One region of the Pontibacter kalidii genome, then DNA from elsewhere that is predicted to be linked to it. Evidence: riboswitches for the same ligand, from Rfam matches in the RefSeq annotation. Region 1 holds a riboswitch; the other holds the start of a gene.
What was found. Region 1 has a riboswitch for cobalamin ahead of OH144_RS19675 (TonB-dependent receptor plug domain-containing protein). Riboswitches for the same ligand answer to the same signal wherever they lie in the genome.
Positions count from the first base shown of each region.

Region 2: it holds a riboswitch for cobalamin, as region 1 does, so the genes downstream of both, OH144_RS15530 (acyl-CoA thioesterase) here and OH144_RS19675 (TonB-dependent receptor plug domain-containing protein) in region 1, are expected to answer to the same signal.

Region 1 is NZ_CP111079.1:4,665,466-4,681,325, reverse strand. It holds gene OH144_RS19730 (ligand-binding sensor domain-containing protein) at 1-460, shown strand, start outside; gene OH144_RS19725 (LytR/AlgR family response regulator transcription factor) at 490-1,236, shown strand; gene ahcY (adenosylhomocysteinase) at 1,351-2,658, opposite strand; gene OH144_RS19715 (DUF4397 domain-containing protein) at 2,815-3,510, opposite strand; gene OH144_RS19710 (THUMP-like domain-containing protein) at 3,670-4,857, shown strand; gene OH144_RS19705 (hypothetical protein) at 4,943-5,164, shown strand; gene OH144_RS19700 (hypothetical protein) at 5,262-5,531, shown strand; gene OH144_RS19695 (hypothetical protein) at 5,559-5,735, shown strand; gene OH144_RS19690 (alpha/beta hydrolase-fold protein) at 5,853-7,007, shown strand; gene OH144_RS19685 (GNAT family N-acetyltransferase) at 7,138-7,617, shown strand; gene OH144_RS19680 (DNA-3-methyladenine glycosylase) at 8,581-9,180, opposite strand; cobalamin riboswitch at 9,283-9,486, shown strand; gene OH144_RS19675 (TonB-dependent receptor plug domain-containing protein) at 9,597-11,516, shown strand; gene OH144_RS19670 (DUF5074 domain-containing protein) at 11,539-12,648, shown strand; gene OH144_RS19665 (hypothetical protein) at 12,747-13,043, opposite strand; gene OH144_RS19660 (hypothetical protein) at 13,100-13,354, shown strand; gene OH144_RS19655 (DUF2798 domain-containing protein) at 13,407-13,631, shown strand; gene OH144_RS19650 (hypothetical protein) at 13,728-14,042, opposite strand; gene OH144_RS19645 (B12-binding domain-containing radical SAM protein) at 14,343-15,860, shown strand, end outside.
Region 2 is NZ_CP111079.1:3,722,533-3,738,392, forward strand. It holds gene OH144_RS15470 (glycosyltransferase family 4 protein) at 1-1,123, opposite strand, end outside; gene gldB (gliding motility lipoprotein GldB) at 1,240-2,244, opposite strand; gene OH144_RS15480 (porin family protein) at 2,319-2,990, shown strand; gene OH144_RS15485 (Rne/Rng family ribonuclease) at 3,068-4,666, opposite strand; gene OH144_RS15490 (tetratricopeptide repeat protein) at 4,885-5,754, opposite strand; gene OH144_RS15495 (HU family DNA-binding protein) at 5,814-6,119, opposite strand; gene mutY (A/G-specific adenine glycosylase) at 6,443-7,534, shown strand; gene OH144_RS15505 (single-stranded DNA-binding protein) at 7,649-8,125, shown strand; gene gldE (gliding motility-associated protein GldE) at 8,152-9,522, shown strand; gene gldD (gliding motility lipoprotein GldD) at 9,536-10,105, shown strand; gene OH144_RS15520 (hypothetical protein) at 10,771-10,980, opposite strand; gene recG (ATP-dependent DNA helicase RecG) at 11,095-13,200, shown strand; cobalamin riboswitch at 13,274-13,467, shown strand; gene OH144_RS15530 (acyl-CoA thioesterase) at 13,653-14,054, shown strand; gene OH144_RS15535 (hypothetical protein) at 14,242-14,727, shown strand; gene OH144_RS15540 (serine hydrolase domain-containing protein) at 14,822-15,860, shown strand, end outside.

The DNA.
Region 1 (15,860 bases):
GCTGCACGAGCGCCTTTACCGCCACGACGACCTGGAGCAGATCAGCCTGGAGGAGTACTTTCTGGAGATTTGCGAAAGCCTTTATGCCTCCTATGGCGTAAGTATGGATAGAGTTGAGTTAGAATTAGACATTCCTTATACAAAAGTAGACTTAGACGCCGCTATTACGTTAGGATTAATTGTAAACGAACTAGTATCCAACACCCTAAAATATGCTTTCCCGAGAGGAGAGAACGGTGTGCTGCGCATTGAATTGATACGACACGACGAGGTGCAGTATACGCTGACCATCAGTGATAACGGGCGCGGCCTGCCAGAGGACTTCTTTGAGAAACAACAAACTGGGCAATCGTTTGGGCTGAAGCTGGTGCAGTCGCTAAGCAGAAAGCTTGATGGGAACATTAGTTTTTATAACAACCATGGCACAAAATCAATATTTTATTTTGTTTTGCCATCATAATATTTTTTTTTACGTATGTACCTAATGCTATGACAAAACCTAAAATCCTTATATCGGAAGATGAGGTCATCATCGCGGAAGATCTTGCGGCAAGCCTGGAAGAATTAGGTTATGAGACGTGCGCCATAGATACAGGAGAGGACACGATCGACATGATACGGGAAACCCATCCCGACCTGGTACTGCTGGACATCAACCTGCGAGGCGATGCCGATGGCGTGGATATTGGCTCTCGCATCCGCGAGGAATTCGGTATTCCCTTTATTTACCTCACCGCCTATGCTGACCCGGCCACCATCGACCGCGCCAAAAAGACCGAGCCCGATGGGTTCCTTGTGAAACCCTTTGATGAGAAGAGCCTGCGATCAGCCATTGAGATTGCTCTCTACAAGCACGACAGCAACCATAAAGACAGCAAGCCTGCCAACGGCGCTAACCATAACGCAAAGGACAAGGACGTAGCCACCGACTATATCTTTGTGAAGGTGAAGCACCGGATCATAAAAGTGCATTACAATGATATCCTTTGGGTGGAAGCTTATGACAACTATTCCTTTATCGTTACCGCTGATCAGAAGTACCTGGTAAGCTCTACCCTGAAGGATATGGAGCAGAAGCTGCCGTCGCAGAACTTTGTGCGGGTGCACCGCTCCTACATTGCCAACCTCGATAAGATCGAGGCGCTGGAGGAAAACTCCGTGGTGTTCTCCAAAGGCGAGATCCCGATAGGAAAATCCTACAAGAAGGCGCTGATGTCGCGGTTTAACATCATCTAAGTAAAAACGCTGCCGCACCGGCAGGCATTATCATGCTACTACTAAAAAGAAAAAGGCCAGTGCTTTGCAGCGCTGGCCTCTCTTTACTTTATGCTTATTTAATAGCAGTTATACTTAGTAACGGTAGTACTCCGGCTTGTACGGCCCCTCTACCTCTACACCGATATAGCGTGCCTGGTCTGGCGTAAGCTCATCCAGCTCCACACCAATTTTGCCCAGGTGCAGGCGGGCCACTTTCTCGTCCAGGTGCTTGGGCAAAGTATACACCTTGTTCTCGTAAGCATCAGTGTTTGTCCAAAGCTCCAACTGGGCCAGTGTCTGGTTAGAGAAAGAGTTAGACATCACGAACGATGGGTGCCCGGTGGCACAACCCAGGTTCACCAAGCGGCCTTCTGCCAAAACGATGATATCCTTGCCATCGACGTTGTAGAGGTCTACCTGCGGCTTGATCTCGTCTTTGGTGTTGCCGTACGCCTTGTTCAGCCAAGCCATATCGATCTCGTTGTCGAAGTGGCCGATGTTACACACAATGGCCTTGTCCTTCATCAGGCGAAACTCACGCTCCCCGATGATGTCTTTGTTACCAGTGGCGGTTACCACGATGTCAGCCTCTTTTACGGCGTCTACCATACGCTTCACGGCAAAGCCGTCCATAGCGGCCTGCAGCGCGCAGATTGGGTCGATCTCAGTCACAATCACGCGGGCACCAGCGCCTCTAAGAGAAGCGGCAGAGCCTTTGCCTACGTCACCGTAACCAGCCACAACCGCCACTTTACCGGCCATCATCACGTCCGTGGCACGGCGGATTGCATCTACCAGCGACTCCTTACAGCCATACTTGTTATCGAACTTAGATTTGGTAACCGAGTCATTTACGTTGATGGCAGGCATGGGCAATGTACCGTTCTTCATGCGCTCGTACAGGCGGTGCACCCCGGTGGTAGTTTCCTCAGAAAGGCCTTTGATGCCATCGGCCAGCTCCGGGTACTTGTCCAGCACCATGTTGGTCAGGTCGCCGCCGTCGTCCAGGATCATGTTCAGCGGCTTGCGGTCTTCGCCAAAGAAAAGCGTCTGCTCAATGCACCAGTCAAACTCCTCGGCGGTCATCCCTTTCCAGGCGTAAACCGAGATGCCGGCAGCGGCAATGGCAGCGGCCGCGTGGTCCTGCGTAGAGAAAATGTTGCACGAAGACCAGGTAACCTCAGCACCCAGTTCCACCAGCGTCTCGATCAGCACAGCTGTCTGGATCGTCATGTGCAGACAGCCGGCGATGCGCGCGCCTGCCAGCGGCTTGCTTGGGCCAAATTCCTCACGGATCGCCATCAAACCGGGCATCTCAGCCTCAGCTAGTCTAATCTCCTTGCGGCCCCACTCAGCCAGTGCTATATCTTTTACTTTATACTTTAAATATGTCTCTACCATCTTTCTCGTTTTTTCAATTAAAACACAAATTTACGCAATTTGTTGCAGTTCATCAATACTAACTGGTTTATAGCCTGTGGCGGGTGGCAAGCATCAAAAAAACAGCGCCTGCCAACATATGGCAGGCGCTGCAGCTATAGGTAGTAGAGGAGTTTCTTACTCTTCGTTCACAATGATCTCTGCTCCCAGGGTATTGTTGTTGCCCTCCGGAGCCTGCAGGAAGCCTTTTGCAAATACGGTGTAAATAAAGCCGTCCCGTAGCTCCACGTCGGGAATGGTAAGCGCTACGGTCATGGTGCCGGCAGGGCGAACTTCTAACGTATAGGTTCCGGCTGCAACCGGGGTAAAGTCGGTGGCAGACTTAAAGGCCCTGTTGCTGAACAGCACTGGGCCTCCGGCCACCGCAATATCCACTGCCGGTGCATCCGGCGACAGGTGCACGAAGCGCACGTGCGCCATACCGGCGGCCGGATCGGTCAGGTCATCCTCCAGCACCAACGGCTCAATATTATCCAGGGTATTGATGGCGAACACCGTGTAATCCTTATCCTGCTCCAGGTCCAGGTCCGCCTCTATCACGGTAGTAGCGGTGCCGGCGGCGTTCACCTTCACGTTCTGCATACCAGCAGGCACCTCCAGATAACCTGTGTTGTTAGGATAAGTAAGGGCGGAGGAATTCACCTTCACATCGTTGATCAGCAGGTCAACGCCGGGGGCGTCGGGGGAGGCATGCACCACCATCACTTCGGCGTTATCCACCTCCAGCACTACATCATCATCGTCGTCATCGCAACTTGCCAGGAACAGCATTGGCACTACCGCTAGCACTGTCATTTTCATCCAATACTTCATAGCCTTAAAATTTAAAGTTTAAAATTTGTTTTATTTAAGGTATAAACTGCTCTTGGGAAGTTTTGTTTAACTTTTATCAAAAAAAATTAAACAAAATATTTTACGGTGGTCTCTTTTTGATTTAAGTATCTTTGCCGGAAGCACAGAAACAAAGCAGCCATGCGCATTTTTACCCCCGAGGAGCAGGACTTTATACTTCGGCACCAACAGCAAGACGTGGCCCAGCTGATGCTGCAGGCCGGCCGCTACCCGCAGCTGCCGGTGCAGGAGTTGGTGCAGCAGATTAAGGCGCGGCAGAAGGCGACCCAGAAGCTGCCTACCTGGGCAGCACACCCGCAGGCGGTGTTTCCGGTGTCGCTGTCGGTGGAGCAAAGCTCGTCGGAGGTAACGGCCGCTTACAAGGCCAGCCTGGTAGGTGGCAGGCTGCTGGTGGACCTGACAGGAGGCTTTGGGGTAGACAGCTTCTACTTTGCCCGTCGCTTTGCGGAGGTGGTGCACGTGGAACAGCACCTGGAGCTGCAGGAGGTGGCCAGGTATAACTTCGGGTTGCTGGGCGCTGCCAACATCCAAAGTATAAACGCCACCGCCGAGGACTTCCTCCATACATTTGAAGGTAGGGCCGATGTACTGTACCTGGACCCCGCCCGCCGCGGCCACCACGACCAGAAGCTGCACCTGCTGCAGGACTGCGAGCCGGACGTGCTGCACCTGCTGCCGCTGCTCTTCCAAAAAGCCGATGCCGTATTGCTGAAAACATCGCCCATGCTGGACATTGAGCAGGCGCTGCAGGAACTGGGCCACGTGGAACACGTGTGGGTGGTAGCGCTGCAGAACGAGGTGAAGGAGGTTTTATACTTGCTCAAGCCCACATCCCCTGCCCTTGCCGATGTGCCCCGCACCGCTGTAAACCTGCTGGTAAACGCCGAACCGCAGCTGCTTACCCTTACCCGCGCCCAGGAAGATGCCGCCGTGCCAACCTATACCGATCCGCAGGAGTTTGTGTACGAGCCCAACGCTGCCCTACTTAAAGCCGGTGCTTACCGCTACCTGGGCCAGCACCTGCAGCTATGCAAACTGCACCCCAACAGCCACCTGTATACCTCAGCGCAACTACTACCCCAGTTCCCGGGCCGAAGCTTCCGGTGCCTGGCCGTGAGCCGTTACAACAAAAAGGAACTGCTGAAACAGCTGCCGCAGAAAAAAGCCAACATCACCGTGCGCAACTTCCCCGAGTCCGTGGCCGACATCCGCCGCAAAACAGGTATCAAGGAAGGTGGCCATACGTACCTGTTCTTCACCACCGACAGGCACCAGAAACCCATCGTGCTCATCTGCGAGAAAGCCTAACTCCTCAACAAGCCTGTTTGCAGTGCGTACAACGGATAAATGCCGTGCCCCAGGTATGGCCGTTATACTTTTAATACGATAGGCTATGAAACAGGAGAAAGACGAGGACCAGCAACCGCAGCCAAAGGGAAAGAAGCAGGAAGCCAGCAAAGCGCCCCGCACCATGAAAACCGGCAAATCCGTGAAGGGAAGCAGCACAAGTTCGCAGGGCGATGCCACCTCCCCCACTGTAGGGGGCACCGGGGGCGGCATCACCAACATCCGCACAGGCAAAGATGCAGAGGAGAACAGCGACAAGCGGTACTGAGCCGGCGGTAACAAAACATGCACAGCCAACTGCCGTACACTGTAGGACGGCCTCAGACAGAAGGCCTTATGTTTCACCAATAAATACATGAGAACGGATGAAAGATCAGAAAAACAGAAGCTGGGAATTCCATGGCTTCGCTAGTAACCCTGAGAAATCTTTTGAGGCGGGCAAGAAAGGCAACCGACTGGCCGTGGAGAACTCTCTGCGAAACAGCAACAACAATCCCAACAATCCTATGGCCCAAAACCGCACCGCTTCCAAGGCAGGCAACCAGAACAAGCCTTCGCAGGGCAAGGGCTGGCAAAGTGTCAAAGCCGGATCCGAGGATGCGGGCAACAAAGACCAGAGCTCTGCTGAGGAGTAAGCCGTTTTAATTTAACCGATGAGCACGATGAAAGATCAAGATAAAAATAAAAAGCACGACCTGGCCGATAAGAGCAAAGGCAACAGGAAAGACATTGGCAACAGCCTGGAGCGCGATGTGACGAGCTCCAAGCAAACCGGAAAGACCCCGCAGGCCCGCACCGACAACGAGCAGGATCGTGAAAGCAAGAAGCGTAAAAGCTAGCTTCAGACACTATACTCCCCTAAACAGCCACAGCACCCGATGCTGTGGCTGTTTTGCTTTACACATCTCTTCGATTATGCTTATCTTTCCTGTATCCATACTTCAGCGCCTACGACTATGAAAAACGCAATCCTGCTCCTGCTTTTACTGCTCTGTACGATGGCTGCCCCGGCACAGGCCCCAACCGAAAAAGTGGTGACATTCATGCTGCACACCCCTGGCCTGCCCGACACAGCGCAGGTATACATTACCGGCAACGCCCCCGAGCTTGGCAACTGGAACCCGGCCAAAGTAGAGATGGAGCGCACCGGCGACGCCACCTGGGAGAAAGAGATCCTGTTGCGCGACCCGATGCTGCTGGAGTACAAGTATACCCTCGGCAGCTGGGAGCAGGAGGCCACCGACAGCACCGGAAGCCCGCTCCCCAACTTCACCGTGAAGGTGGAGAGCAGCCTGCAGGTAAAGAACCAGGTAATGCACTGGCGCAGCGGCAACAGCAAGGCGCCTGTCAGGGGAGGAGGCGTGACAGGCAACATAGCCTATCACGAGAAAGTGGGCAAAAGCACTGCCGTACCTGCCCGCGACCTGGTGGTGTGGCTGCCCCCCAACTATGAGCAGGAAAGGAAGAAACGCTACCCGGTACTCTACATGCACGACGGCCAGAACCTCTTCGACCCCACTACCAGTTCCTTCGGCGTGGATTGGCGCCTGGATGAGACGGCCGATAGCCTGATCCGTGCCGGAGAAATGGAACCGATTATTATTGTAGGCATCAACAATACCGAAAACCGCATGCAGGAGTACGTGCCCGGCGAGCAAGGCGCAGCATACGTGGCATATGTGGTGAACACCGTGAAGTCCTTTATCGACAGCACCTACCGCACCAGGCCAGGCGCAAAGCATACCGCCACCGGCGGCTCCTCGGCGGGCGGCACCGTTGCCTTTATGCTGGCCTGGGAGCACCCCGATGTTTTCTCTAAAGCCATCTGTATGTCGCCAGCCTTCAAGGTGTATGACATCGATTACGTGGATGACGTGCTGGCGTACAAGGGCAGGAAGAAGCCACTATTTTTTTATATCGATAACGGGGGCGTGGAGCTGGAGGAGCAGCTGCAGCCGGGCATAGACGAGATGCTGCAGGCGCTGAAGCAACAAGGCTACCGCGAAGGCAAGGACTACACCTGGGTCAAGGATGAAAAGGCCAAGCACTTTGAGTCGGCCTGGGGCAAGCGGATGCCCCAGGCGCTGAGGCTGCTTTTCCCGGCTAAATAGTACCTGCGCCAGCCTATAAAACATTTCATTTTCTTAACATCCCATCTTTGCCCAACGGCCTTTTGTAGCTATATTGCTTCTCCCTTCATGCCTGAAAAGGATGGTAGGGTAAGCGATAGAAGCGAAGGCAATGTTTGTGATCAAATACCTGTACGAGGCCCCCCAGCACTTCGACACTGTGGCCGACTGGATTTACCGGCAGTGGTGGCAGAAGCCCGGCAATACCGCCGAGGTGGTGAAGGCGCCCCTGCGCGAGCATCTGCAGGCGCAGCCTTTCCCGGCAGCGTTTGTGGCACTGGACGGCGAAAAGCCAGTGGGCTCCGTGCTACTGATCGAGAACGACGGCGTGGACGCGCTGCCCGACCTGAAGCCGTGGCTGGGCGCGCTCTACGTGCTGCCTGAGTACCGGGGGCAGGGCGTGGGTAAGCAACTGGTGCAGGCACTGGAGCAGCATGCCCGGCAGGCAGGCTTTGCAGATTTATACCTGGTGGCTACCGACAGGGTAAGCTTTTACTATGAGCTCGGCTGGCGCGTGTACACCAAACTGGTCGGCAAAAACGGCATCACCATCATGCACAAAAGTATGGATGCGCCTCCTGCTGCCTCCTGAACAACACAAGGAGTAAGTCCCAGGGGTTTTCTTCGGTAATACATAGCTTTCTACCTCAGCCATTCTCAAAGTAGGGGATTTCCGTTCAAGCTCCGGTTCCGATTCCCCCTACCTCCCTGTCTAAGGAAGGGAATCCTGTAGCTGCCAGTGCTCAATTATAAACTCCATGGCTGAGGGTAAAGCCTGAAAGCCCCTACAAAGTGTAAACCCACCCCCAGCCCCTCCGAGGAGGGGAATCTGTAGCACCGGGTCCAACCACCCCTGCCCCTCCTTATCCAAGGAGGGGAGCCATACTTACTACTTCACCTGTCATCTCGAGTACTCTTGAGGCGGGAGCCGAGGAGAGCCAGCGTAGCTGTGAGAGATCTATCTGGAATTTTAAAGAGATCTCTCCCAAAGGTCGAGATGACAGCAAGGGCAGTGGCTATCGGATCTGTTCCCAGTCCTTGGGTTGAGCGCCTTGTAGATTTCTGGTGCCGGAGGCAGCCCGAGGCACGAGGGCAGGGAATGTACACAGCGCGATGCCAAAGGACGAGGCCTCCCGGCCGTGAGGGCACCACAGCCAGAGATGAAACGATAGGTTGGTAAGGCCGTGGATCAGAGGCAGCTACTAAGTATAGCTTGGTTCCAGTTGCGGAAAGTAGGTGCTAGTGAAGTATAGCCGAAGTATAAAGCATGGCACTGCGATCCAGCCGGGTTGCGAACCCGACACCATAGCAGGACACGAGTTGCAAACTCGCGCCAGCGGAGAATGCAGCGCAGGAAAAGGTGCACCAAAGCATAGATACAACGATAGTAGGGATGTATGTCTGGTGGATGAACGGCAGCTATCAAGTATAGCTTGTTTCAAAATGCGGGAAGCAGGAGCTAAGAGAGGCACAAGCCTACGCTTGCGCCAGGGAAGTATAAAGTATGGCTCAGCCAGGCAAGTATGAAGTAGAAACCACAGCTATACGAAAGACCTCACCTCTTCTTACTCACCCATTTATTCCCCTTCACCCAGAAGCGCCAGGGCAGCTGGGCGTCCTCGCCGGCGTATTCTACGCCGATGCGTGGGCCGGTGGCTATACTCTCTTCAGGCAACACGGTGCCTTTGTCCTCCAGCCAGATGGTGTCACCGGTGAGATTGGCGCCGTAGAGCTTCCTGTCTATCCCGAGGGCTATACTTAACACTCCCGGCCCGGCCGTCAGGTTTGGCTTTATACTTTGGAAGCCCCGGCGCAGCACCATCTCCTCCACCCCCATTTCCGGCTCTATGGCGCGTATCAGTACGGCGTCGGCTTTGTCTTTCTTGTTGGTGATGATGTTGAAGAGGTGGTACATGCCGTAGATTAAGTATACATAGGCCACCCCACCCTCCTGGTACATGATCTCGGTGCGCGCGGTGCGGCGGTTGAGGTGGGCATGGCAGGCGCGGTCGTTCTCTCCGGAGTAGGCCTCCGTCTCCACAATCATCCCGCCGGTAAGCATGCCATCCACACAAGTATACAAGCGCTTACCCAGCAGTTCCTGCGCCAACTGCACCACATCGGGGCGGGTATAAAACTCCTTCGGTAGCTTCACGATTAGTTATTGGTTACTCGTTATTCGTTGTTGGGGTACGTGCTCTTAAGTTCAAAGTTAACAGCAATGGTAGTTGGTAACTGATAAATGAAAAATGTTCCCTACCTTTGCCTTTAGATTGGTGGCCGTAAAACTGCCGTTTTATGGCCTTAAAAGGGAAGCAGGTGTGAGTCCTGCGCTGTTCCCGCAACTGTCATCTTCTTAAAAAGGGTTAGCCAACACCTTGGCCACTGTGCGGCGCACGCTGCATGGGAAGGCGCGCTAACTGAAGAGAGCCAGGAGACCTGCCAGTCCGACACTGAATTTGTCGTATGCTTTCGGGTAAAAAGCTGCACGGCCACCGCTATACTTTAGCGCGATCGCTGTTCCTGCCTTTCTGCCCTTAAGTATGCTTCGGGATGTAAGCACACTGTATTTTGGCAAAATTCTCTTTCCTGAAAGTATGGCTTTGCGCCTGCCTGGGCACTATACCTGCCGTTGCCCTGGCGCAGCAGGATACCACTGCTTACGAACTGCGCACCGTGGAGGTATTTGGCAAGCCCGCTGAGGTGTACGCCGCCGGCAGCCGCGTGGTGCAGCTCGATAGCGCCTTCCTGAGCACCTATAGCTCCGGCTCTCTGGCCGAGGCCCTGCAGGCCCGCACTCCCCTTTACTTTAAAACCTATGGCGCCAGCGGAAGTTCTACGGTGGCTTTCCGGGGCACTAATGCCTCCCAAACGGCTGTACTCTGGAACGGGCTCCACATCGCTTCTCCTATCCTAGGGCAAGCCGATTTCTCTGTCTTACCCCTGAGCGGCATCGGGGATGTGGCCCTGCAGCACGGCGCGGCTGCGGCTACCTATGGCAGCGGGGCCATAGGCGGAGCTGTGCTTCTAAATTCTCCCAAGTATAACATTGAAGGTTTTGGCGGTGACCTGAAGCTGGAGACAGGCAGCTTTGGAAAATACTTTGGCAGCGGCAGCCTGGGCTACGGCAGCAAGGACTTCAGCTATGCCCTCAGCGCCTACGGGAACCTGGCAAAAAACAACTTTACCTACAGAGACCTGAGCCGATTTGGCACGCCCGAAGTACGGCAGGAGCACGCGCAGGTGCAGCAGCACGGGCTTACGCAGGATCTGAACTGGCAGATCTCCCCCAGCACCGAGTTGAGCCTGCATGGCTGGTATACCTTCTCGGACCGGGAGCTGCAGCCGGCCATGGGTTCTGTGAATACCAATGCCATGCAGCTGGACGAAAGCCTGCGCCTGATGGCAGCGCTGCAACACCAGAGCCAACTGGGGCAAACAGACGTGAAGCTGGCCTACTTTAACGATCTCCTGCACTATACCGATAATAGCACCGACTCAAAGGCGGATGTGGATACCTACCAGTTGCAGGCGGAGCAGACCTATACCTATGGCGAGCGCTGGAGCCTGCGCGGTGGAGTTAACCTGCAGCATTTTGTGGCAAGGAATGATGGCTACGCCAGTGAGCAAGAGGAAAGCCGCGCTTCCTTGTTCGCCCTTTTCCGCTACGACCCGGTGCAGCCCCTGCAACTTACCCTGAACTTGCGCCAGGCACTTGTCGAAAACTATAATCCGCCATTAACTCCGGCACTGGGCTTTAACTGGAAGTTTTTGAACAGCAACCGGCACCAGGTATCGCTCAAAGGTAATGCCAGCGGCAGTTACCGCGTGCCCACCCTCAACGACCGCTTCTGGGCAGGGGCCGGCAACCCCGACCTGAAGCCGGAGCAGGGCTGGAACTACGAACTCGGCCTGCGCCACGTGCTCGTGCAGGGCAACACCTTCCTATTAGAAACAGAAGCTACCGGCTACTACATGCTCATTGACGACTGGATTCAGTGGGCCCCGAATCGCACCGGCCTCTGGCGCCCGACCAACCTGCAGAAAGTGGAGAGCAAGGGGATAGAACTCAGCACCACAGCCACCGCCACGCTCGGCGATCTCAAGCTCCGTTCCACGGCTGGCTATACGTATACCTCGTCGGTACAGGCAGCAGTATACGAGGGCAGCGGAAGCGACAAAGGCAAGCAGCTCATGTATGTGCCGCGCCACAAAGCCATACTTGCTGCGGATGCCAACTATAAAAACTGGAGCCTGTTGGGCAATTTAAACTACACCGGCCTGCGCTATACCTCCAACTCCGAAACCAGCCACCTCGACGACTTTATGCTTCTGAACCTTTCCCTGAGCCGGAAACTACAACTGGGGCAAAACACGCTGCTGCTCACGCTCCGCTCCGACAACCTAACCAATGCCGCCTACCAAACCATGGCTTACCGGGCCATGCCGCCACGCGGCTATACGTTCAGCCTACGCTTTATTATTCCTTAATTATACTCTTACTTAAACCATAATGAAAAAAACCAATTTTTTCCGCAGCTTTTTCCTGGCAGCCACGCTGGCTCTTACCTCCATTGGCTTTACCAGTTGCGACGACAAAAATGATGTAGAACCGGAACTCCCTGTCGAGGTTCGGGGGCCATATGACCAGAAGGGCGTATTTGTACTGAACGAGGGAAACTACACGCACACCAACGCCTCCGTTTCCTTCATGAGCGACAGTGCCGGGCACACGGTTGCCAATAATATCTTCAGCAAAGCCAATGCGGATAGACCATTAGGCGATGTGTTGACGGACCTGGACCTGGTGGAGGACCGCGCTTACATCACGGTAAACAATAGCAACAAGATTGAGGTGGTAAACGCCTATACTTTCAAGACGGAGGCTGTGCTGGAAAACCTGAAGCAGCCCCGCTACTTTGCAGCCCTGGATGCCGACAAAGCTTATGTAACCGAGTGGGTTGTATATGGCGAGCCGGGCCGGGTGTCGGTTATCGATTTAAAAACGATGCAGATAACTAAAAGCATACCGGTAGGCCCACAGCCTGAAGAACTTATACTTGTCGATAGCAAACTGTATGTGGCCAATAGCGGGGAGAACACGATTACGGTTATCAACACGGCAACAGACGCGGTGGAGAACACCATCACCGTATCCGACTCTCCTACTAACCTGGTCCTGGACCGCAACAAAAACCTTTGGGTGCTGAGTGCAGGTAAAGTTATGTATACTTCCGATTGGTCTGCGATAGACTACACGCTGACAACTGCGGGAGCCCTTAACAGGGTGACGCTGACCACTCAGAACGTGCAGACCTTTACCTTTGACAGCAACAGAACCATGCCCGCAAACCTGGCTATCAACGGAAGCGGCGATAAGCTATACTTTAACTATGACGGCAAAACCTTGGTGCAGGACATCAATGCTTCCAGCCTGAGCAGCACCGTGATCATTGATAGAAGCTTTCATGGCATGGGCGTAGATCCGGAAACGGGTAATATCTACGGAGGTGATCATAACAACTGGTCTGGCGACGGCACTGTATATGTATACAGCCCGGACGGCACACAGGTCAGCAGTTTTAAAGCGGGCATTGGCCCGAACGGCTTTATGTTCAACTAAGTCTGTCTACATTACATGCCTTATTAAGTATAAACAAAGCAGCCTGCTCCGAAAACCGGGGCAGGCTGCTTTGTTTATACTTGCCTGTAGGTTAGCCGCTACTGATCCTCCTTCTTCACATCGTCGCGTTCTGTGCCTTCGCCTGTGCCATCGCCGGCATGCACGGCAGAGCCTTCCTCGGCGCGCTCATAAGGCTGCTCCATGGTATCGCGCTCCGCTTCTACCCGGTTCTCATCATTATCGCCCACTATACTCCCTTCGTCAACATGATCGCTTCGTTCAACGTTCGTCTCGCCGGGGCTGGTGCCGGTGTCGCAGGCTGCCAAGCCAAAAGTGGCCACAGCTGTGGCTATCAGTGCAAAAAAAGCTGATCTTATCTTTTGTGTATTCATCATCTAAACTATTCCAGTTAAACATACTTGCCTATACCAGCTGTACCTGGCTGTGGCTTATGAGAGTGTACGTCTGGGCAGAGTTTATTGTTGAAAACTACACCGATGAGAAGCCTTACCCGTACATTAGCCTAGAACGATACCTTATACTTGCCATGGAGGAGAACAAGCCAAAACAACCGCCCAGGGAAAACACCAAAGACGACTCGTCGGACATAGAGAAAGTGCGGCAGGACAAGCAGGCACCGCCACCGGAGCCGGAGCAGCAGCCAGATGCCGAAGAGGAGAGCGAGGCAGAAAAAGGCCATTCCTGATTTTCTAATATGTCTGCCGCTTCCCTATCTTTGGGTGTAAACAACGCCTGCTATGCCAAAGCCGATCCTTAAACCACAGCTGCGCCGCAAGCTGCTGCTCATCGCCCTTAGCTGCCTGCTGCTGGCATTAGCGCTGGAGCTCTATACGTTCGGCCTGCACGCCGACTTTCCGGGGCGCTTGCTGCGCAGTTTCTTTGTGCTCTTCGTGCTGCTCTCGCTCACGGTGCTGGCCATCGTACCGGGCGTTAGCAAAGCTGTGGATAAAGTACTGAAGTAAAGATGGACAACCTATACCTCCGGGGAAATAAAAAAAGCCTGCGTATAACAACGCAGGCTTTTGCTTTACAGGGTATTAGTTGGTAAGGGGGATCCTTTAATTAAGAGACGCCGCAATGTGCCTGGCAGAGTCAGCCTCCAGCAGCATCAGAGTCCCGAGCTGAAACACCTGTTCCACATGCTTGAGGTGGATCTGACCGGTGAAGGTATCTCCGCCCTCCGCAGCCTGCAAGGCGTGCTGCAAGCAGCAATCCGCGTACACCGGCTCCTTAACAGGCGCAGCTTCCTCCTTTGGGTCGCCATCCGCCACCCGGCTTTTCTGACCAACGCCCTCCTGCCAATGCAGAGCAAGTATGGCAAGTACCAATAGCAGCGTGGTCAGTACCATCTGCAGGGTTTTCAGGGTGTTCATGGTAGCGGGCTTTTGCATGGCGGTGTAGCGGTTAACTTCCTCAGCAGCAATTATCTTTCATCAAACAAATATAATCAGCTAAATAATAAATACCAAATACTTTATATAAAATATATTTTAAGTATAAAACACACCTCCATCACTTTTTTCATCGCAGTGCTGCCTCTATAAAAGAGCAGGGTGAACCTCTACCCCTACCCCGGCTGTTGCATAAGGGCGGCTCTTAATTGTGCGCCATTATCCGTACTTTTGTGCTTTGGCCCTGCCGCCGCCATATTCATACTTTAAAGCTGACTTATCTTGGAGAAGAAGCCAACCATCCTGCTCATAACGCCACCGCTCACCCAACTGAACACGCCATACCCCGCCACCGCCTACCTCAAAGGCTTTTTAACCGGCCGCGGCTATAAGGTGGTGCAGGCCGATTTGGGCATAGAGCTGGTGCTGCGCATGTTCTCCCGTAAAGGGCTTCAGCGTATTTTTGAGGCGATAGAGCAGGGCGATTACGAGCTCTCCGACAACAGCCTCCGCATTTTGCATCTGAAGCGCGACTACCTGAATACCATAGAGCCGGTCATCCGCTTTCTACAGAACAAGGACCACACGCTGGCACAGCAGATCAGCTACAGCCGCTTTCTGCCCGAGGCATCGCGCTTCGATCAGGTGGAGGACATCGACTGGGCTTTCGGAAGTATGGGCATTACCGACAGGGCCCGCTACCTGGCTACTTTATACTTAGAGGATCTGGGCGACCTGATCAAGGAAACCATTTCACCCTACTTTGCCTTTAGCCGCTATGCCGAGAAGCTGGCTCTTTCAGCCACGTCCTTCGATCCGCTGGAGGAGGCGCTGCAGGAACAGCCGAGCCTCGTGGACCTTATGTTACTGGAGCTATTGGAAGAGCGCCTGCAACAGGTACAGCCTGATGTGGTGGGCTTCTCCATCCCTTTTCCGGGCAACCTGTATGGCGGCCTGCGCATGGCCAAGTATATTAAGGAGCACTACCCAAGTATAAAAACAGCGATGGGCGGCGGCTACCCTAATACGGAACTGCGCAGCCTGCGCGAGCCGCGCCTGTTTAAGTATATTGATTTCGTGACGCTGGACGACGGCGAAGGTCCATGGCTAAAACTGCTCGAGCACCTGCAGGGCGAGCGCGGGGCCGGGCAGCTGCAGCGCACGTTTATACTTGCCGATGGCGAGGTAAAGTACCTGAACGGCTGCACCGACCCGGATATTCCGCACAACGAAGTAGGCACGCCCGATTACAGCGACCTGCCTTTGCCTGATTACCTGTCGGTGATAGACGTGATCAACCCGATGCACCGCCTCTGGAGCGATGGCCGCTGGAATAAGCTCACCATCGCCCACGGCTGCTACTGGAAACGCTGCTCGTTCTGCGACGTTACGCTGGATTATATCAACCGTTACGATGTGGCCCCGGCCACGCTGCTGGTAGACCGCATCGAGCAGATCATCGCCCAGACCGGCCAAACTGGCTTCCATTTTGTAGACGAGGCCGCCCCGCCTGCTCCACTCCGCGACATGGCCATCGAGCTGATTCGTCGTGGCGTGAAGATCAGCTGGTGGGGGAACATCCGCTTTGAGAAGACCTTTACGCCTGATTTGTGCCGCCTGCTGGCTGCCTCAGGCTGTATTGCCGTGTCGGGTGGCCTGGAGGTGGCCTCGGATAGGCTGCTGCAGCTCATGGCCAAAGGCGTCAGTATAGAGCAGGTGGCCCGCGTAACCGATAGCTTTACGCAGGCGGGCATTATGGTGCACGCCTACCTCATGTATGGCTTCCCAACACAAACGGCC
Region 2 (15,860 bases), 940 kb from region 1:
TGGCCGCGCCGTTGGCAGACGCTGCCTGCAGTTGCTGTGGCTGCGCCAGCACCTGTCGGATGGTTTGGGCCAGCGCCTCCGGCTGCTCGGCAGGCGCATACCAGCCACAGTTATACTTCGCTACGAAGGCTTCCGTCCAGCCGGGGTTAGTGACAATGGCAGGGGTGCCGCAGGCGAGGCTGTCGTAGAACTTGGCTGGCGAATTACTGGCCAGCACCGGCAGATCATTAAAAGGCACCAGGGAGATAGCAGCCAATTTGAACAGCTTAAATACATCGGCGCGTGGCTGCGGCGGCAGCAAAAGCAGATTGGGCACCTGCTGCGCCAGTTCCTGCAGCTGTGGTTCGTAATAGCCGTTTCCGGTAAACACGAAGGTTATACTTCGGTCGGCGGCCATACTTCGAATGGCCTGCATGAGCGTGGGCATACTGTTGGCGCGGCCGTAAGTGCCGGCGTACAACACCACCTGCTTGCCCTGCAGGTTATACTTCTGGCGCAGTGCTTCCACCTCCTGCTCCTGCACGGCATCTACCATGCAGAAATCAGTGCCGTTATAGTTGGTCGTGATCTTCTCCCGCGGAATGCCGAGGCTGGCCACGTAATCGGTCATATCGGGAGAGAGGGTAATGATATGGCTGGCGCTCTCGTAGAGGCGGCGCTCCATGTTGTAGAGGCGCTGCTGCAGCCAACTGTTCTGCACAGCCCCCATCTGTATCGGGAAGCTCGGCCACAGGTCCTGTACCTCAAACACCCACGGCACCCCCCTTAGCTTTGCCGCCTGCGCCGCCACCCACGGTGTGCTTAGCGGCGTAGATACGGCCCACAGCACATCCGGCTTCTGCAGTTGCATGGTGCGTTTAAACGCACTTCCGGCAAAACCAGCAAAAGATTTAAGGCGCTTGCGCACCCCCATCTTGTTGGAGTACGGGGCAATGCATTCGTGCAGCTCCACCCCCTCCGGCACCCAGTTATAACACTGCGTGATGCGGACTTTCCGCCAGCCATCGCTCGTCACCAGGCTCACCCTATGCCGTTGCACCAAATCCTCCATAAAGGAGAAATGACGGCACGTGGCAGGGCAGTCCGGGTTGTGGTGGTGCTGGTTTAGGAGGGCAATGTGCATTTTTATTGTTTAATTGTTGATTGTTAAATTGTTGACGGAGTAAGTACATCAGCTGAAGTCCTACCTAATTGGGCCTGCAATAACAATTCAACAATGTAGCCATGTAGCCATTTGAACTACCGCTTCTTCTCCGGTTTATACTTTGACTCCTCGAAGATCTTGCGATAATCGGTTTCGGCCATTAATTCTGGCAGGCTTACTTCAGGGTTGCGCTCCATATACTTGCGCACGATCTGCCACCCCACCCAGGCACCGATGCGGCCAGGGGCAGTGGCGTCTATCTCAGGCGTGTTCGGACGCTCTCCAATATACTTGTTCACGGTAAACGGCGTCTTATCAAACAACAGCTCCTTCTCCACAAAATGCGCCCAAATGCGCCCCTCGTTATGATGCACATCTGCCATCTCCTGCTCGGAGTAGGAGATAATCAGCGAATCGGGCATGCAGGGCAGCACCGACTTCACAAAATAGTAGGCCTTGCCCATGCCGATCATCTCGGCTAGCAGATTTCGGTCTGCAAAGTTTGTTCTGTTATAGCGGTTGGAGAGCAGCAGCATGGCAGCCGGCACCATTTTCTGTGGCTCGTAGCGCCTCAGGATATACTCGTAAGCCTGCGGACGGTACTTTGCCTCCGGCCCGATAAAGTAATCAAGGCCAAATACGATCAGGCTATCCGCCACATACAGGTCATTGCCCAAGGTGCCAAGGCCGGTCACGAAGGTTTTTACCTGCGGCTCCTTAAACCCGGGGTAGTTATACTTTATCACCCGGAAGGCATCTGCCAGTTGTTTTTCCTGCTCCTGCATATCGCCGAAGGTTTGCATGGCCTGTCGCGCCAGCGAGTCAAGGGCAGGGTTTGTGGCCAGGCCGTAGAGCGGGTTAATGAAGGCTGAGTCCGTAGGGTATTCGCTCTGCTGCAGGTACTGCTCCGCAAAGTATGGGTTAGCCTGGATGAAGGCGGCAATGTCGGCTTTGGTCTCCGCCGCAAAGAAAGGTTTCTCCAGCCTTTCTATCTGCACCTCCATCGGTATGCGGGCGATCTCCTTCGGCAACTCACAACCTTTCTCGCCGCAACCAAAAGCGAATACAAGTAGGGCAAGTATAAGTAATCTGTAATACATGTTTCGTATCTTTGTACAAAAATAGGGGGTTACTTCGTAATAGGGTAACGCAAAGTATAATAAAAGCTAAGCTAATGAAGAAATTTACACTCTTAATGCTGTTTATGTGCGCCGGGTTCACAGCAATGGCCCAGGTTGAAATTGGCCTGCAACTCTCCCCGACGATCTCGGGCAACCGCTTTGTAGCTGAGGACAGGTATAACTTTGAGAAGGAGAGCAACAACCTGCGCCTGGGTGTGGGTGTGGTGGTAGACTACTTCTTTGCCCAGAATTACGCCTTCAGCACCGGCCTGATGTACCGCAGCAAAGGCGCTGAAATTACCTATAACTATATCCGTGAAAATGGAGATGGTTCAACCGAGCAAATGAGCGGTAAAGATGACATTGCAGTGCAATACGTTCAACTCCCCCTAACGCTCAAGCTCTTTACCAACGAGGTGGCCCCGGGCACTATCTTATACTTCCAGGTAGGCGGTGCGCTTAACACGAAGGTGGCGGCTCAGGTAAACAACAAGAAAGTGATCAACAGCGAGAAGGTGATCAAGCGCTTCAATATTTTTGAGGCCGATGCCATACTTGGCGGCGGCGTGGAGTTCCAGATGGGCGAGAGCACCAAGGTTTTCGGCGGCCTTACCTATCACCGTGGCCTTACCGACATCGACGACTTCTACGAGAAGAAGTTCGGCGACAAGAACATCGCCGTCAAGAACAATGGCGTATCGCTGGACTTCGGCCTGAAGTTCTAGGACGCCATACCTATAAAACGAAGAAAGCCGCTGCTATTGATTTAGCAGCGGCTTTTTTGTGTTAAGTAAGCCAGGGCTTACTCCTCTTCTTTATCCTGCACGCCATTCATGTCGCTGAAGGCGGATCGCAATTCTATTTCCTCCCCTCTGCTGTCCATCACTTTAAATTCCATGATGCCAAGGGAAGTGTCTTTTACCAGGCTCACCCACCTGAAGTACTTGAAGAACCACTTCACCTGCCTCGATAGCAGCCCCTTGGTATAGTAGGCGTGCACGAACGGGTGTAAGTATACTTCCAGGCTCCTGTGGTTGTGGCTTGTCAGCAGGTCGTCTACCGCTGCGTCAATTTCGTCTGTTACCAGTATACTGGCAGATGTTTTACCGGTGCCGCCGCAGGTAGGGCAAACTTCGCCGGTTACAATATTTTGCTCGGGCCTTACGCGTTGTCTGGTGATCTGCATCAGGCCGAATTTCGAGATAGGAAGAATGGTGGACTTGGAACGGTCCCGTTTCATTTCCTCCCTCACCACCTCGTATACTTTCTGGCGGTTTTCCGGAGACTTCATGTCAATGAAGTCCACGACAATGATACCACCTATATCCCGAAGGCGCAGCTGACGGGCCACTTCTTTGGCGGCCATCATGTTGACGTGCAGTGCGGTTGCCTCCTGATCGGTTTCGGTATTGGATTTGTTCCCACTGTTCACATCAATCACATGCAGCGCCTCGGTGTGCTCTATCACCAGGTATCCGCCGCCTGGTATGGTCACTGTTTTACCGAATGCTGCCTTTAGCTGCTTCTCGATGTGGAAGTGTTCAAAGGTCTTGGTTTTTCCAGTATAGTGCTTCAGGATCTTGATCCTTTCGGGCGCTATGCTGTGCACGTATGCCTTGATCTCGTCATAGAGTTGCGTATTGTCAACCACTATGTTGTCAAAGCTCTCGTTTAATAAATCCCTCAAGATGGAGGAAGAACGATTGAGCTCGCCAATGATCTTATCATTTGGCTTTGCTATTCTGAGGGTTTTAAAGCCCTCTTCCCAATTTGCTAGCATGTTGCGCAGGTCTCTGTCGAGCTCTGCCACATCGCGGCCTTCCGCCACTGTCCGGATAATCACGCCGAAGTTCTCCGGCTTTATACTTGTGATCAGGCGTTTCAGACGGGTCCGCTCCTCTTTGCTAACGATCTTCTTGGATACGCTTACCGTGTTTGAAAACGGTACGAGCACCAGGTATCGCCCGGCAAGAGAGAGCTCACAGGATAAGCGTGGGCCTTTGGTTGAGATAGGCTCTTTTACGATCTGCACCAGCAGCTGCTGCCCTTTCTTGAGCACATCAGCTATTTTGCCGAGCTTGTCTATCTCAGGCTCAAACTTCGCCTGGTTTAGCTTGGGTGTTGCGTTCTTCTGTGTTTGCGCCGCTTTTACGTACCTGTTCAGCGTTTTGATGTTGGCCCCCAGGTCGTGGTAATGCAAGAATGCATCCTTCTGGTAACCAATATCTATAAAGGCGGCGTTCAGTCCAGGCATTACCTTTTTTACAGTCCCCAGGAAAATATCACCTACTATGTAGTCCGTGTCTTTCGACTCGAAGTGATACTCAACTAAACGTTTGTCCTGTAAAAGCGCAATGCGATCCCCATCCTGAGTAGAATTGATAATCAGCTCGTTGCTCAATTTCTCTCAAATGGTTAGGTGGATGTATGTATAAGACCAAAGCCCACTTTAGCTTATGTAAAGTGGGCCCTCGTGAACGCAGAAGAATTACTTCTTCTTATGTCTGTTTTTTCTAAGGCGCTTCTTTCTTTTGTGTGTAGCGATCTTATGTCTTTTTCTTTTCTTTCCGCAAGGCATAATCTTGTAGTTTTTGTTTTATGGATGATTTCTTTAATGCGTTACTGCAGTCTTGCCAGGTACTCATCTACCGATGTGTTCAGGGCAGGGTCATTGCTCATGCTCTTCACCTTGTTGAATAAAGCCTTCGCCTCCTCGTTCTGCTCCGTCTCAGCCAACGCCACCGCCAGGTAGAAGGTTCCTTCTACGTGCTGCGGGTTCACCGACACCAGCTTCCGGAAATGGCCAACGGCCTTATCGTACTGGTTAGACTGAATGGACAGGATACCAAGGTTAAACAGCGCCTTCTGGTTGTTTGGGGCCGATGCCAGCACCTCGCGCAGCATAGTAATGCCCTGCATCGGATTTGAGGTCGCGATGTAGGTCATGGCTACGTTGGTTTTGGCGTCGTGGTCAGAAGGGTTGTTCTTCAGCACCTGCTCATACATGCTGCGTGCTTTCGCGCCCAGTTCTCCGGCACGCTCCTGCGTAGCGGCAAACGTAAAGGCCTCATAGTAGGCATCTCCGGCTCTTCTAAAGCTTTTCTCGCCACCACGGGTCTTTGCGGCCACTTCGTAGTAGTATCCGGCGCTGTCATACTTGGCAGCGTTGGCATAGGCCTCGCCAAGCTCCACCGCCACCCGGCTGCGCGTCTGCTCGTCGGTGGCCTTGTTATACTTGGCGCGGGCGGTTGTAAGCGCCATCATTTGCTCTGGCGTGGCCGTTCTATGCACGTTTTCCACTGCCCCTGCCTCTGCTGACCCATGGTCGTGGCCATCGTCTTCGGAGTGGCCCTCAGGCAAACCGGCGCTGTTTTCAGTTCCGGCTACACTGTCCTGATCTTCGTTGTTAACAACAATTTTAGGCAAAAAGAACAAACCCACCACCAACACGATGGCTACTACAACTATCAATATTTGTGATCGTTTCATTCTTTTTACCTTATTGCTGTGTTACTTTATTCAACTCCGATCAGCAAAGATACAAAAAATTAAGAATGCGTAAGCTCCTGAATCTTTTTGCTGTTCTTGATCTTCTGGATGAAGGTCTTGGATGGCTTGAAGCTTGGGATAAAGTGTTCGTCGATGATGATAGATGTGTTTTTAGAAATGTTACGAGCTACTTTCTTCGCACGCTTCTTATTCACAAAGCTACCAAAACCTCTCACGTAGATGTTGTTTCCATCAGCCATAGAGTCCTTCACCACTTTGAAGAAAGCCTCGATTGTAGACTGTACATCTGCTTTATCAATCCCTGTCTTATCAGCAATCTCTGATATTACTTCTGCTTTAGTCACTTTCTTAAATTTTTAGGATATTAATAATATGTTAACTTTCTAATCTTTGGAAATCAGCCTGTTCCGTAGAATGGTCAAATTCGGGGCACAAAGGTAGTTTTACTTTTCGAATAGTAAAAGCTTTAGTGCTAAATTATTAGGACCAAAACTGCCGTCTTTTTCTGCCGCCCTGCCTGCTTTGTGCAGCCACCGTGCCTCGCTGACCCTCCCTTAACGCACCCCGGCGGTTTATATTTCAAAGTTCACCCATCCGGATTATACTTGCTGTTGCCCTGAACAAAGCCGTAACTTGCCTGTTCCGGAAACCTTAAGCAATACAATTGATGCCCACTGCCCCACACGCCCATTTTGCCCAAACCCTGCTCAGCTGGTACGGCCGGCACAAGCGTTCCCTGCCCTGGCGCGAGACGACAGACCCTTACTTTATATGGTTATCCGAAGTGATTCTGCAGCAGACGCGCGTGGCCCAGGGCCTGCCTTACTATGAGCGTTTTACGGCTACTTACCCCACGGTACAGGACCTGGCAGCGGCCCCGCAGGACGAAGTGCTGCGGCTATGGCAGGGGCTCGGCTACTATTCCAGGGCGCGCAACATGCACCACACCGCCCAGCTGGTGGTAGAGCAGTATGGCGGCCAATTTCCGGGCAAGTATGAGGAGCTACTAAAACTGAAGGGCGTGGGCAGCTACACGGCGGCGGCCATTGCGGCCTTTGCCTTTCAGGAGCAGGTGGCGGTGCTGGACGGCAACGTGTTCCGGGTACTGGCGCGCGTGTTCGGCATTTCCGATGACATCGCAGCTCCTGCCTCGCGCAAGGTTTTTCAACAACTGGCCGACCAGTTGGTGCCCATCGATGAGCCGGACACCTACAACCAGGCCATCATGGAATTCGGGGCCATACAATGCACCCCGGTGATGCCCGATTGCCTGTTCTGCCCGTTGCAGCAAAGTTGTTTCGCCTTTAACCACGGCATGGTGCAGGAGCTTCCGGTAAAATCGAAGGCAAAGGCGGCGCGGCCACGCTTTTTCCACTACATCGTGTTCGAGCTGGATGGCGCATTTTACCTGCGCAAGCGATTGGGAGGCGACATCTGGCAGGGCCTGTACGACTTTTACCTCTACGAGAGCGACAACAAGGAATTAGCCATGGAGCAACTGCTGCAGGAGCTGCAGGAGGCGGGCGTGCCGGTGCAGGAGGCGCAGGTGCAACCGCCAGCCAAAGACTATAAGCACATTCTCAGCCACCAGAAAATAACCGCACGTTTTTACCGCATAAAATTGAAGGCCCCACTAAAAGATGAGGTAATAACAGAAACCAGATTAGCCCCTTATACCGTTGAAAAAATAGAGGCTTTGCCCAAGCCAGTTTTGATCAGCAGCTATTTGAAAGATGCTAAGATTTTAGTATATTTATAGGCTGAAACTTTTCTGGTAGCAAAAGCATTTAGTAGTTTCAGTAAAAGCCATATTTGCCTCCAGCTTGGTTGCCGGAGTAGCCCAATTAAACGTTATATTTAGACAAAAAAAGACATGGCAAGTGTAAACAAAGTAATCCTGATCGGAAACCTGGGCAAAGACCCGGAAGTACGTCACCTGGAAGGTGGTGTGGCTGTTGCCCGCTTCCCAATCGCTACGTCCGAATCCTTCAAGGATAAGAGCGGACAGAAGCAGGAGCGCACCGAGTGGCATAACATCGTAGTATGGAGAGGCCTCGCCGAAGTGGCGGAGAAATACCTGCGCAAAGGCAATTCAGTGTACATTGAAGGACGTATCCGCACGAACAGCTACCAGGACAAAGAAGGCGTGCAGCGCTACAGCACCGAGATCGTGGCCGATAACATGACCATGCTCGGAGGCCGCAGCGACAATGGCGGCAGCGGCGGTGGCAACTACCAGGAATCCTCTGCGGCAAGCGGCGGCAACTATGCCGGCGGCGCAACGGCCGATAAGGGCAGCAGCCCGGCTGGCGGGTTCCAGAACGACGAGCCAGACGACCTGCCGTTCTAACCTATGTTTCATTAAACAGAACAATCTTGGAAAGTACAGATCCCGGAGACCCCCTGAGTTATAGTTTACTTCAACTTTTACAGAGTTCCCTAACTCAACTCAGATTTGAATACCTGGCTGCCATAGCAGGCGGCCTGACCTTATTGCTGCTCTCGGCCCTGACCTCAGGTGCCGAGGCAGCATTTTTCTCTCTCTCGGAGCAGGAACTAGAGCAGTGCAAAACAAGCAAGCGCCCCGCTGAGCAACGTGTGTACCGCCTCCTGCAGAACCCGCGCAAGCTCCTTACCACCATCCTTATTCTTAACAACGGCATCAATGTGGCCATCATCACGCTGTTTGCCTACGTGGCCTGGCAGGTGTTTGGCACCATGGATTTATCGGCAGGCAATTTGGCCATGTGCATGCTATTTGCCACATTCTTCATCGTTTTTTGCGGAGAAGTGCTGCCAAAAGTATACGCCCAGAAGCACCGCATGCCACTCGTGCGCCGCATGGCCGATGTTTTAGATAAACTACAGGTCATCATGCGCCCTATCTCCTGGCTCCTTATCTCCATCAACGAGCATATGGAGCGCAAGTACATCATCCGGGGTTACAACCATACGATAGAGGAACTGCACCACAGCCTGGACGTGGCCCTGATCAATGCCGACACCTCACCGGAGGAGCGCAAGATTCTGCGTGGCGTGGTGAACTTCGGAGCCATCTCGGTGAAGCAGATCATGCGCCCGCGCATGGACATTGTGGCTTTTGATACCTCCATGACACTGCCCGAGTTGATGCCGCAGATTGTGGAATGGGGCTATTCGCGGGTGCCGGTATATTCCGATAACACCGATCATATCGAAGGGATACTTTATGTGAAGGACCTGCTGCCGCACCTGGGCAAAGGTGCTGATTTTAACTGGCAGCAGCTGGTGCGCCCGCCCTTCTTCGTGCCGGAGACCAAGCGTATCGCTGACCTCTTCCAGGATTTTAAAGAAAAGCACGTGCACATGGCCATCGTGGTGAACGAGTATGGCGGCACGATAGGCCTGCTTACGCTGGAGGATATTGTGGAGGAGATAGTGGGCGAGATAAACGATGAGTTCGATGACGACGATGATATCATTTACTCTCAACTCGACGAAAATACCTTTATCTTTGATGGCAAGACCTCACTGCATGACTTCTGTAAGATAGCTGAGGTGCCTTTTGATGCCTTTGACGAGGTAAAGGGCGAAAACGAGACGGTGGCCGGGCTAATGTTGGCGCTATTTTCAAGAATTCCGAAGGTGGGCGAAAGCGCAGCGTTTGGCCGCTTCCACTTTACGGTAGAGTCGGCGGACACAAAGCGCGTAAAACGAGTCAAGATCAATGTCGCAAGCAAAAAAGAACAGTACCATAAAGTTAGCTAGCCTGAAGGCATTTATGTGGGTAGCCCTTGCTGCCGGCGCTTTGGCCTGCAGCAGCACCGCAGACTACACCCCGAAGCCCAAAGGCTATAACCGCATCGACCTGCCGTCGCAAACGTACCAGCAGCTGCAGGAGGCGCACCCGTATACGTTCGAGTATTCGCAGCATGCCAAGATTCGCCCCGACTCTTCCGGCATCGCGCAGCCGCACTGGATCAACATCATCTACCCCAGCCTCGGCGCCAACGTGCAGCTAACCTACAAGGGACTGGGGAATGATGCAAAGAAGCTGAACGATCTGGTGGAGGATGCCCGCAAACTTACCTCCAAGCACCAGATAAAGGCCTATGCCATAGAAGAGGCGGAGATAAAGATACCGACCGGTGATGTGGCGGCTGTGTTTGAATTGGAGGGCGAGGTGCCAAGCCAGTTCCAGTTCTACGTAACCGACTCCACTGACCATTTCCTGCGCGGCGCTTTATACTTTAGAACTGCTACCCAAAACGACTCGCTGGCTCCGGTGATCGAGTTTGTGAAAAAGGATATCGTGCATCTGCTGAACACGCTGGAGTGGAAGGAGGAGTAGTTATTGGTTAGTAGTTATTAGTTGTTAGGGAGGTAAGTATAAATCATGGACCTCGCAGCGTGCGCAGCTCCTGCGAGTGTCTAGCGATAGTACCAGGTCCAACCACCCCTACCCCTCCTTGTCTAAGGAGGGGAGCCTGTAATTACTCTTGCTGAAGTATAAGCTTTATAGCCACAGTTCTCCTGCGGACAGGTCGCGACCTATCCCTACAAAGTATAAACCCACCCCTGAAAGCTATGCTCGCTAGCTCAAAACTCACGTTTTGGCTAGTCCAGAGGAGGGGAATTTAACCTCACCCCAACCCTCTCCTAAAAACAGGAGAGGGAGCTATACCTGCTACTTTCTCTGTCATCTCAAGCAGGGCGAGAGATACCTATCCGAAATTCTAAAGAGATCTCTCCCAAAGGTCGAGATGACAGCAATAGCTGTGGCTATCGAACTGAACCCAGTCCTTGGGTTGAGCGCCTTGTAGATTTCCGGTTTCGCTTTAGCGAAATTGCGGAGACCGCAGGTCAAGCAAAGGAAATGTACACCGCGCGATGCCCGAGGACGAGCCCTCTCGGGCTTGAGAGCTCCAAAGTATGAGGTGAAACAAGTTGGTTGTAAAGCCGTGGAGGAACAGCAGCTAGCAAGTATAGCTAGGTTCAGGTTAAAGCAAGCGGCGGCTAGGAAAGTATAAACCAGCAAGTATAAAGTATGGCCAAAGTATAAAAAGACACGGGCTGCAAGCCCGCGCCAGCGGAAGTATAAACTGGCAAGTATAGCTCAAGTATAAGTATGGCTTTGCAAGCCAGTCGAGTCACAAACTTGACACCATAGTAGGACACCAGTCTGAAGACTTGCGCCAGAGCATAACCCTCAATACTCAGAGACATCACAAACATAAGTATACTTACCAAGTATAAAGCCCTGCCAGCACTTACACCTGTCGGGGCTTTTGCGTATTTTTGTATTCTATACTTGCCATACTTTCACCCGATAGCAAGCCAATGACTGGGAGCAACTTCTTCAACACCAAAATAGAATTCCTGAAGGGCGTGGGGCCGATGCGGGCGGAGCTGTTGCAGAAAGAACTCCGCATCTTCACCTACGGCGACCTGATCCAGCACTACCCTTTCCGCTATCTCGACCGCACGCAGTTCTACAAAGTAAGCGAGTTGGACGAGAGCATGCCCTACGTGCAGGTGCGCGGCCGCATCCGGGGCAAAGAGGTAATTGGCGAGGGCCGTAAGCAGCGCTTGGCTGCCACCCTGGTGGATGAGAACGGTGACCAACTGGAGCTGGTGTGGTTTAAGGGGGTGAAGTGGATGCAGAAGACGCTGAAGAACCACACCGACTACATTGTATTTGGTAAGCCCACCGAGTTCAACGGCAGGTTCAATATGGCGCACCCGGAGCTGGAGGAGCTGGCTGAGGAAAAACAAACGACTTCTTTTCTGCAGCCGGTCTACAATACCACAGAAAAGCTCAAGGCCCACCGCATCGACAGCAAAGTGATTGCTAAAATGATGGAGCACTTGCTGAAGGTGGCGCTGCCGCAGGTGCAGGAGTCGCTGTCGCCGGAGCTGATTGATACCTATAAGTTGATGGACAAGCGCAGCGCCTACGCCAACATCCACTTCCCGGAGTCAGCAGACAAGTATAACAAGGCCAAATTCCGGCTAAAGTTCGAGGAGCTTTTTTACATACAGCTGCGCCTATTCCGCCAGAAGGTGGTACGCAAGGCTGATTTGAAAGGGCAGATCTTCAATCAGGTGCCTACCCTCACCGAATTTTATAAAAACCACATGACCTTCGACCTGACCAACGCACAGAAGCGGGTGGTGAAGGAAATCTATGGCGATTTAACAGCGGGCAAGCAAATGAACCGCCTGCTGCAGGGCGATGTGGGCTCGGGCAAGACCATCGTGGCCTTTATCACGATGCTCATTGCGGCCGACAATGGGGCGCAGTCGGTGCTGATGGCTCCGACCGAGATTCTGGCAGACCAGCATTATGTGGGCCTGAAGCAATTTGCCGACCGCTTAGGCATTAACCTGGGCAAACTAACAGGCTCCACCAAAGCCAAAGACCGCAGAGTGCTGCACGAGCAGTTGCGCTCCGGCGAAATGAAGATGATCGTGGGTACGCATGCGTTGCTGGAGGACGTGGTGCAGTTTCAGAACCTGGGCCTGTGCATTGTGGACGAGCAACACCGCTTTGGCGTGGAGCAGCGCTCGAAACTGTGGCGCAAGAACCCGCGCATCATCCCGCACGTGCTCGTGATGACGGCCACCCCTATTCCCCGCACCCTGGCCATGACCTTATACGGCGACCTGGATGTGTCGGTGATCGATGAGCTGCCAGCCGGCCGTAAGGAGATCGTGACCGTGCACCGCTTCGATTCGCACCGCCTGCGCGTGTTCCAGTTTGTGCGCGACCAGATAAAGCTGGGCCGCCAGGTATACATTGTGTACCCGCTCATTGAGGAATCGGAGCAGATGGAGAACTACAAGGACCTGATGGATGGCTTTGAGAGTGTGCAGCGGGCGTTCCCGGAGTACAAGGTAAGTATGGTACACGGCAAGATGAAGCCGCAGGACAAAGACTACGAGATGCAGCGCTTCGTGAACCACGAGACACAGATCATGGTAGCCACCACGGTGATTGAAGTTGGTGTGAATGTGCCGAATGCCTCGGTAATGATTATCGAGAGTGCCGAGCGCTTTGGCCTCTCGCAGTTGCACCAGCTACGCGGGCGCGTGGGCCGAGGTGCCGAGCAGAGCTACTGTATACTTATGACAGGCTATAAACTGAGCAAAGACAGTAAAACCCGCCTCGAAACGATGGTGCGCACCAACAACGGTTTCGAGATTGCCGACATTGACCTGAAACTGCGCGGCCCTGGCGATCTTATGGGCACGCAGCAGAGCGGTGTGCTGGACCTGCTCATTGCCGACCTCTCCAAAGACGCGCCTATACTTCAGGAGGCCCGTGCCGCCGCCCAGCGCGTGCTGCACCAGGACCCACAGTTGGAGCAGCCGGAGCATGCCAACATCCGCCGCCATATCCAGTCGCTGAGCGCCAATACTGTTAACTGGAGCAGGATCAGCTGAGGGAGTTTGGGAGTTGTTAAGCTAAGCCAGAACGGCTTTACACTTTGAACTGCTGTACTTTCCCCAAAAAGTGTACCTTTGCTCCGTCTGCGGTACTCCGGTAAAGTATAACCGGGTTTAAAAAGGAACCGTGTGAAACTCACGGGCTGACGCGCAACTGTAAATAACGAGAACTTGCTGCTTTTGCAGGTCCATTGTCCGGCACCGGATGAGAAGGACGGCAGCAAGGTTATAAGCCAGGAGACTTGCCACAGACACATACACGCATGCTTTCGCGGTACAAAGCCTGTGGACGAAGTATAGCCAGCGGCAGCGACCGCCTTTCAGCTGTGCCTTCTCCCCTACCTTTTCTCCGCGCAGCCTGCACTGTATTCGAGAGCGTGCCGCAAAACAACAACCATACGTACGGCTGTCTCCGCTCCGTCAGCAGAACCATACTTTATTTAGATACTATGAATTTACAGGAACGCATCGCGCAGTCGGAGACCCGCATATTTAAAGCTGTTTTCCCGAATACTACGAACCATTACGATACGCTTTTTGGCGGCACAGCCATGCAGCTTATGGATGAGGTAGCCTTTATCGCTGCCACGCGCTTTTGCCGCAAGCGCGTGGTTACCGTGTCATCCGACAGAATAGACTTCACTCAGCCTATACCGGCAGGCACCATTGTGGAACTGGTAGCCCGCGTCGTGAGTGTCGGCAATACCAGTCTGAAGGTACAGGTGGAGATCTTTGTAGAAGAGATGTACTCTGATGTACGCACCCAAGCCGTGAGCGGGAGCTTTGCCTTTGTAGCCATAGACGAGCACAAGCAGCCGGTGCGGGTACTACCCGAGGAAGTACAAGTATAGATGGCTTGTTTCCCTGAAGTTCCACGCGAAACAATAGCTGCAGGTTAATATTGCAGTTGTTTGTACTTTGGGTGAGTAAAATCCGGTATATTAGGTAGCACAGTTATGCTTATCCGCCTACCGTTGGTTGGCTAAACGTAATGGTTGCTTGTATCTGGCAGTTGGGCGGCATTTGAAATAAAAAAATGTGGTAAGAGTAATTATAGATAAGTTAGGTACTGGTCATAGTGATCTGTTTCTGAAGATTGACAACTTCCAGACTTTTTCAAAAACAGGCGATAGCTATTACTTGCTTGACTTTCTCGAACTAACAGAAGAACGTCTGGAAGAACGGGATGTAAACAAGCAGGACGCTCTAAAATATGCAACGAGTAAACTTATCAACTATTGGAATAGCCGCATTGGGACAGAAAGTAAAGAGATTTTCCTGCCTTTTGATTTCCAAGATGAATATGTGGGTGGGCTATTGCTAAAAGTAACAGAGGAAGGCTTTGTTACAAAGTATGTGTATAGTGACAGGATTCATGGTTACGAAATCAACCAATCTGTTTTTGACAAATTGATTGAAGAAAGGAAGATTGAGTTCATGAATGAAGAACCAGTTGAGTGGCTTATTTCTTATGAGCAACTTCAAAAAGGTCTCAGTTGGTCGTTAGAAGAATTGAAGAAATAAAAAACGTACGCACAACACGGCACTGTCTCTATACTCAGCTGCGCCTCGTTCGCAGCCAGTACTAACTGTTGGCACGTATAGCCCCTTAACAAACATGAGGCAAATTCTCTTAACTTCGGTTTTCTTTTTAGTTACTCTGACCTTGTTAGGTCAAGATCTTAAAGCATCGTTAACGCAGAGCCTCGATGAGTTGAGTGAAATGAATGTGCTTCCGGGATTTGCTGTCTCCGTGATTAGTCCAGATAGTGTACTCTACACGCAGGCCTTTGGATTCTCTGACATTTCCAGCCAAAAACCATTCACCGAAAAAACGATCCTCAACATTGGCTCCGTGAGTAAGACTTTTGTTGGCTTAGCCTTGATGAAGGCGGTAAGCGAAGGTAAGTTGAGTCTGGACTCGGATATCAATGATTTTTTACCCTTCAAGGTCCAGAACCCCTTTTACCCCGACCAGCCAATCAAGGTAATTCACTTAGTCACCCACACCTCCGGGATAACTGACCGGGAAGAGATATACAAGCAGACCTACACAAAAGAACTGGATGTAGATGCATATAAAAGATTCCTGCAGGAGTACCTGAGCAGGACGGGGGCAAACTATTCTGAAAAGAACTTCCTAAGGCACAGGCCAGGAGAATGGCAGGAGTACAGCAACATCGGTTCAGCCCTGGTGGCTTTTGTGGTGGAGGGTGCCACTAAGGTGCCTTTTAGTGAATACACCAAGAGGCATATTACAGAGCCGCTGGGGCTAAGCTCGACCGGCTGGTTTTTTAGAGACATCCCGATGAATAACCATGCTGTTCTATACAGCGCTGGCCATAAACCCATTCAGCTTTATTCATTGTTGACATACCCTGACGGCGGGTTAAAGTCTAATCTACATGACTTGAACACGTATCTGCAGGAAATCATGAAAGGCAGTGCCGGCAGTGGGAAAATTCTAGGAGACTCTTCTTACAACATGTTGCTCGCCCCTCAGTTCGGGGACAGCCTCAACCCCAGGAATATTAATCCTAAAGAACCTAATATCGGAGTGTTTTGGGTGCACAAGCGAAATGGAGAAATAGGGCACACAGGAGGTGACCCAGGTATAACAACTTTCGTTTTCTTCAACCCAAAAACTGCCACGGGAA